DNA from 3 places in the Comamonas sp. GW821-FHT11H03 genome. Region 3 is predicted to be linked to each of the others. Evidence: predicted binding sites of a transcription regulator. Region 3 holds the regulator's gene; each other region holds the start of a gene.
The links. Region 3 encodes sigma-54, which starts transcription at its own class of promoters, with help from an activator protein. Its sites were predicted from a motif close to TGGCANGNAANCTGCTTT; they were not measured.

Region 1: the regulator sigma-54 is predicted to act here: its motif matches at 1,154-1,171, upstream of hmpA (NO-inducible flavohemoprotein).
Region 2: the regulator sigma-54 is predicted to act here: its motif matches at 963-980, upstream of glnA (type I glutamate--ammonia ligase).

Annotation. Positions count from the first base shown of each region.
Region 1 is NZ_JBXARF010000001.1:797,455-799,725, reverse strand. It holds gene norR (nitric oxide reductase transcriptional regulator NorR) at 1-1,060, opposite strand, end outside; gene hmpA (NO-inducible flavohemoprotein) at 1,220-2,271, shown strand, end outside.
Region 2 is NZ_JBXARF010000006.1:285,767-288,037, reverse strand. It holds gene AC1RTQ_RS15555 (EI24 domain-containing protein) at 1-706, shown strand, start outside; gene glnA (type I glutamate--ammonia ligase) at 1,029-2,271, shown strand, end outside.
Region 3 is NZ_JBXARF010000001.1:945,984-948,254, forward strand. It holds gene AC1RTQ_RS04455 (aspartyl/asparaginyl beta-hydroxylase domain-containing protein) at 1-89, shown strand, start outside; gene AC1RTQ_RS04460 (RNA polymerase factor sigma-54) at 264-1,865, opposite strand; gene lptB (LPS export ABC transporter ATP-binding protein) at 2,011-2,271, opposite strand, start outside.

The sequences.
Region 1 (2,271 bases), 150 kb from region 3:
GGTGATAGAAGTCCGCGCGCATGCGCCCGGCGCGGACTTCCGCAGCCAGGTCGCGGTTGGTGGCGGCGATCACGCGCACATCCACATGGTGCTCCCGGTCCGAGCCCAGGCGCTGCAGCTGGCCGCTTTGCAGCACGCGCAGCAGCTTGGCCTGCACGGGCAGCGAGAGCTCGCCGACCTCGTCGAGAAACAGCGTGCCCTGATGCGCCTGCTCGAACTTGCCGCTGCGCTCGCTCAGCGCTCCCGTGAAGGCCCCGCGCACATGGCCGAACAGCTCGCTCTCGACCAGGTTGTCGGGCAGGGCCGCGCAGTTGATGCTGACCATGGGCTTGCCGGCACGGCCCGACTGCGCATGCACGGCCTGCGCCACCAGTTCCTTGCCGGTGCCGGTCTCGCCGGTGATGAGCACGCAAAGATCGCTGGCGGCGACCAGGGCAATGTCTTTTTGCAGCTGACGCATGACGGGGCTTGCGCCCTGCAGTGCGCGCTCCTGCGGCGCGGCCGCTGTGGCAGCGCCGGTGGCGCCGCGCGCGAGCTGGGACAGTTGGTGCACGCGCTCGGCCGTGGCCACGGTGGCCGCAGCCAGATTGCTGAAGGCCTGCAGCATGGCCAGCGCCGCAGGGTCGGCAAACCGGCCCGGCTCCAGTGCATCCAGCGTCAGCAGACCCCAGGGCAGGCCGCCCAGTTGCAGCACGCAGCCCATGCAGTCATGCACATGCAGCTCGCTGATGGCCTGGCCCTTGTGCGCCACCAGCCCGTCATAGGGGTCGGGCAGGGGACTGTCGGGCTCGAAGCGCATGGCCTGGCCGGCCGCCAGCAACTGGGCAAAGCGTGGATGCTCGCCCAGGCGAAAGCGCCGGCCCAGCGTGTCCGGCATCAGGCCGTCGATCGCCATGGGGCGCAGCCATTCGCCTTCGAGCTTGAGCAAGGCCACGGCATCGGCGGGCAGCAGGTTGCGCAGTGCGGCCAGCAGACGGCGCAGACGTTCGCGCTCGGACAGGTCCTGGGCCAGATCGGCGATCAGCGGGCTGACGGCGTTGAGAATGTGGGATGTTGTCATAACGACATCGTTATGTGTCAAAAAGACATCAATTGAGCAATGTCATATTGACTCATATTTTTGCAAGCCATTGTTTTGCAATGGTCTTGATGCTGGCATGCCGTTTGCATTTATCCGTTCAAGCCTTGCAGCTGGCAAGGCAGCAACCAGGAGATTTGCATGCTTACCGAACGTCAACGCGAGATCGTCAAGGCCACCGTGCCGCTGCTGGAAACCGGCGGCGAGGCGCTGATCACGCATTTCTACCAGACCATGCTGGGCGAATACCCCGAGGTGCGCCCGCTGTTCAACCAGGCGCACCAGCAAAGCGGTGCCCAGCCACGCGCTCTAGCCCACAGCGTGCTGATGTATGCCAAGAACATCGACCGCCTGGAGAACCTGGGCAATCTGCCTGCCCAGATCATCAACAAGCATGTGGCGCTGCAGGTGCAGGCCGAGCATTACCCCATCGTCGGCGCCTGCCTGCTGCGCGCCATTCGCGAGGTGCTGGGCGCCGAGATCGCCACGGACGAGGTGATCGCCGCCTGGGCTGCGGCCTATCAGCAGCTGGCCGATATCCTGATCGTTGCCGAGCGCAGCGCCTACGATCAGACGGCTGCCGCCGAAGGCGGCTGGCGCGGTGCGCGCGCCTTCAAGGTGGTGCAAAAGCAGGCCGAATCGGCCGAGATCACCTCGTTCTATCTGGAGCCTGCGGACGGCGGCGCGGTGATCGCCCATCAGCCCGGCCAGTACATCGGCCTGCGCGTGGTGGTCGACGGCCTGGAGCAGCGCCGCAACTATTCGCTGTCGGCGCCTGCCAACGGCAAGAGCTATCGCATCAGCGTCAAGCGCGAGGCCGGCGGCAAGGTCTCCAACCATCTGCACGACCATTTGCAAGTGGGCGATACGCTGGAGCTGTTCCCGCCCGCCGGCCACTTCACCTTGCAGGCCGGCGCCAGGCCCCTGGTGCTGATCAGCGGCGGTGTGGGCATCACCCCCACGCTGCCCATGCTGCAGGCCGCACTGCCCACGGGGCGCGAGATCACCTTCATCCACTGCGCGCGCGATCGCGGCGTGCATGCCTTTCGCGAGAAGATCGATGCGCTGGCCAGCCGCCATGAGCAGCTCACGCGCCGCTATTGCTACGACCAGGCGGACGCGGGCGATGAGGTGGATGCCCAGGGCCTGCTGAGCACCGACCGACTGGCCCAGTGGCTGCCCGCATCGCGCGA
Region 2 (2,271 bases), on a different contig from region 3:
GGGCTGGCTGCATGCCTTGTGGCTATGGCTGCAAGGGCTGGGCCTTGGGTATGCCTCGGAGGTGGTGGCTTCCATTTTTGTGGTGTTGGGAGCAATGCCGGTACTCGTGGTGCTGGTTTTGCTGCTGGTGGGCCTGTTCATGTCACCAGTGCTGACGCAGCTGGTGGCCGAGAAGCGCTTTGTCGGGCTGGAGAAAAAGCATGGCGGCTCTACCGTGGCCAGCCTGGTCTGGTCGGGTGGCTCCACGCTGATTGCGCTGCTGGCCTTGTTTGTCACTTTGCCGCTATGGGTGTTCCCGCCGCTGATGCTGGTGGTGGCTCCCCTGATCTGGGGCTGGCTCACCTACAGGGTCATGGCATTTGACGCCTTGTCCGAGCATGCCAGCAAGGATGAGCGCCGGGCCTTGTTTGCCCGTCACCGCATGTCGCTCATTCTGATGGGGGTGATCTGCGGCTATCTGGGCACAGCACCCGGTGTGGTCTGGATTTCCGGGCTGCTGTTCCTGGCCGCTTTCTGGATTCTGATTCCGATTGCGATCTGGATCTATGCGCTGGTGTTTGCCTTCTCTGCACTGTGGTTTGCTCACTTCTGTCTGGCGGCGCTGGAGCAGATGAGGGTGCAGACCATGCCGAGTGCCGCTGATCCACAGGTTCCGTTTGCACCTGGTGCAGATGATTCCGGTGGTGCAGCTTCGGTGGCTCGCTGAGAAGCATCTGCAGCAGGCATGAATCAGGCGCCATGCACCAAAAACAATCTTATTTTCGAAATGCACCACATTGGTGCCAATATATTCACCAAGATGGTGCATGTGTGGGGTGTGCTCTGGCAGTGAGACAATGCGCGTCTGTTTGGTGCAGTTTGCAGATGCGGCTCTGGTAAGTGCTTATGTCTTGTGCCGAATATCTTTACACCAAGGCTCGGTTTCGGTGCGCAGATGTTGTTGTGAGGCACCGAGGTCGAGTTGGCACGCAAACTGCTAGATACTATTCATTCTTTATTTGATCAGCCAAGTTGGCAGGAGAGATCTAATGGCGAAGACCGTTGCAGACGTGATGCAGATGGTGCAGGATAACGAGGTCAAGTTCGTGGACCTGCGCTTTACCGATACCCGCGGCAAGGAACAGCACGTGACCGTGCCCGTGTCGCACTTTGACGAGGACAAGTTCACCTCGGGCCATGCTTTCGACGGCTCTTCCGTTGCCGGCTGGAAGGGTATCGAAGCCTCGGACATGCAGCTGGTTCCCGATCCCAACACTGCCAATATCGATCCCTTCTTTGAAGAAACCACGCTGATTTTGCAGTGTGATGTGATCGAGCCCGGTGATGGCAAGGCCTACGACCGCGATCCCCGCTCCATCGCCAAGCGTGCCGAAGCCTATCTGAAGGCCTCCGGCCTAGGCGATACCGCTTACTTCGGTCCCGAACCCGAATTCTTCATCTTCGACGGCGTGCGCTGGGGCACCGAGCCTCACAACCCCTTCTTCGAAATCGAAGAATACGAGGCTCCCTGGAACACTGGCACCAAGTTCGAGACCGGCAACCGTGGTCACCGCCCCCGCAACAAGGGTGGCTACTTCCCCGTTCCTCCCGTTGACAGCACCCAGGACATGCGTGCAGAGATGTCGCTGCTGCTGGAAGCGGTCGGCATCCCTGTCGAAGTGTTCCACCATGAAGTGGCTGGTGCCGGTCAGAACGAAATCGGCACACGCTTCTCGACCCTGGTCGAGCGTGCCGACTGGACGCAGCTGCAAAAATACATCATCTGGAACGTGGCCAACACCTACGGCAAGACGGCAACCTTCATGCCCAAGCCCTACGCTGGCGATAACGGCTCCGGCATGCACGTGCACCAGTCCGTGTGGAAGGATGGCAAGAACCTGTTTGCTGGCGACGGCTATGCCGGCCTGTCCGACTTCGCCCTGTACTACATCGGCGGCATCATCAAGCACGCTCGTGCCCTGAACGCCATCACAAACCCTGGCACCAACAGCTACAAGCGTCTGGTTCCCGGCTTCGAAGCGCCCGTGAAGCTGGCTTACTCGGCCAAGAACCGCTCGGCCTCCATCCGTATTCCTTACGTCAGCAACCCCAAGGGTCGCCGCGTGGAAGCCCGCTTCCCCGATCCTCTGATGAACCCCTACCTGGGTTTCGCAGCTTTGCTGATGGCTGGCCTTGACGGCGTGGAAAACAAGATCCATCCCGGCGAAGCCGCGACCAAGGATCTGTACCATCTGCCTCCCGAGGAAGACAGGCTGGTGCCTACCGTCTGCC
Region 3 (2,271 bases):
GCGACTGGAATCCGACCTTCTACAAGGTCCTCAAGTTCGGGCTGATGATTGGCGTGCTGGTCTGGTTTGTCTGGTGGTTGGTTTCTTGATAACCCCCTGAGGCGCTTTGCGCCTTCCCCCTTTCTCTTCGGAAGGGGACGACATCTTCGCTGCAGGGCGGCCTTTGCTTGCTGTCCCTCACTTGGGTCTTGCTTCATCAAGACATATGGCTCTAAACAAAAAGCCGCTGAATACATCAGCGGCTTTTTTGTGGCTGAGGCGCCCTACAGCGCCTTGCGCAGCGTGGTGGTGGGAATTTTCAGCTGCTCGCGGTACTTGGCCACCGTGCGGCGCGCGCACTCGATGCCCTGCTCCTTGAGCATATCGGCTAGTTTTGCATCCGATAGCGGCTTTTTGGCATCTTCGGCATCGACAAACTGCTTGATCAGCGCACGCACGGCCGTGCTGGAGGCACTGCCGCCGGTTTCCGTACCCAGGCCCGAGCCGAAGAAATACTTGAGCTCGAAGGTGCCTTGGGGCGTGGCCATGTACTTGGCCGTGGTCACGCGGCTGATGGTGGACTCGTGCAGGCCCAGCGTGTCGGCGATATCGCGCAGCACCAGCGGCCGCATGGCCAGCTCGCCATGCACAAAGAAGTTCTTCTGCCGCTCCACGATGGCTTCGGAAACACGCAAGATGGTGTCGAAGCGCTGCTGGATGTTCTTGATGAACCAGCGCGCCTCCTGCAGCTGCTGCTGCAGCGCCGCATGACCGTCGCTGTTCTTGTGGCGACGAAGCACGCTGGCATAGATGTCGTGCACGCGCAGACGCGGCATGACATCGGGGTTGAGCTGCACGGAAAAGTCCGCTCGGCCCGAGCCTGCCCGCACCGGGCGCACGATGACATCGGGTATCACGATATGGCGCTCCACGTCGACAAAGCGGCGCCCCGGACGCGGCTCCAGCCTGGCGATCAGGGCCATGGCTTCGCGCAGTTGCTCCTCGCGTGCGCCACACAGGCTGGTGAGCTTGCGCAGATCGCGCCGCGCCAGCAGGTCCATGGGCTGCGCGCAGATGGATTGCGCCAGCAGCAACCGGTTCATATGCGCCTCGGTCGTGCCCTCGTCCTCGGCGTTGCGGATCAGGTCGCGCAGCTGCAGCTGCAGGCACTCGGCCAGATCACGCGCCCCCACGCCCACGGGCTCCAGGCTTTGCAGCAGCTTCAGAGCAATGACAAAGTGCTGCTCCAGCTCCTCGCGCTCTTCCAGGTCGTCGCCGGCCAGGCTCTGCGCCAGCTCCTGCAGGGAATCCTCGAGATAGCCGTCCTCGCTGAGCGACTCGATGAGAAAGCGCAGTGCCGCCATGTCCGCCGCGCCCAGATGCAGGCTCAGCGCCTGACGATGGAGAAAGTCGGTCAGGCTCTGGTGCTCGCACGCCAGATCGATGGCATCGGTTTCGTCATCGCCGTCGCGGTTGCGCGTGGAGCTGCTGGCCGAGGGCGCATCCCACTCGCTGCTCGATTCGCCGCCCCACTCCCCGTCCTGGCCGTCCATGCCGTCGGCCTCCCAGTTCAGCGTTTCAGGGGTTTCGGGGGTTGACGCTTCCGCTACCGTTTCAGTAGCTGGTTGCGCCTGCAATGACTCCTTTTCAGCATGAATACTATCTGAAGTGCTGTATTCACCGGCGCTAGCAGCTACATCTACAGGAGCATCTCCTGCGGCTTCGGCCTCATCGCCTGCACGTTCAAGAAAAGGGTTGTCGACCAGCATCTGCTCGACTTCCTGCGCCAGCTCCAGAGTGGAGAGCTGCAGCAGCTGAATGGATTGCTGCAGCTGCGGCGTAAGCGACAAATGCTGCGAAACGCGTAGCGAGAGACCTGGCTTCATCGAGGCGCGGCTCCCAGACAATCATTGCCAACGCGCACAGTGCCATGGGTTTGCCGCCGGGCCGCCCCAAGGCAAACCTCGGCGCAGCCGGTCAGGGTCCCTTCCGGGGGCAGCGACCAGACAAAGTGGGGGAGCGTAGGGGTCATCACATTCTGAAATGTTCGCCCAGATAGACGCGGCGCACATCGGCGTTCTCCACGATCTCCTCGGGCGTGCCTTCGGCCAGCACATGGCCGTCGCTGATGATGAAGGCGTGGTCACAGATGCCCAGCGTCTCGCGCACATTGTGGTCGGTAATCAGCACGCCGATGCCGCGCTCCTTGAGGAAGCCGATGATGCGCTGGATCTCGATCACCGCAATCGGGTCGATGCCGGCAAACGGCTCGTCAAGCAGAATGAAGCGCGG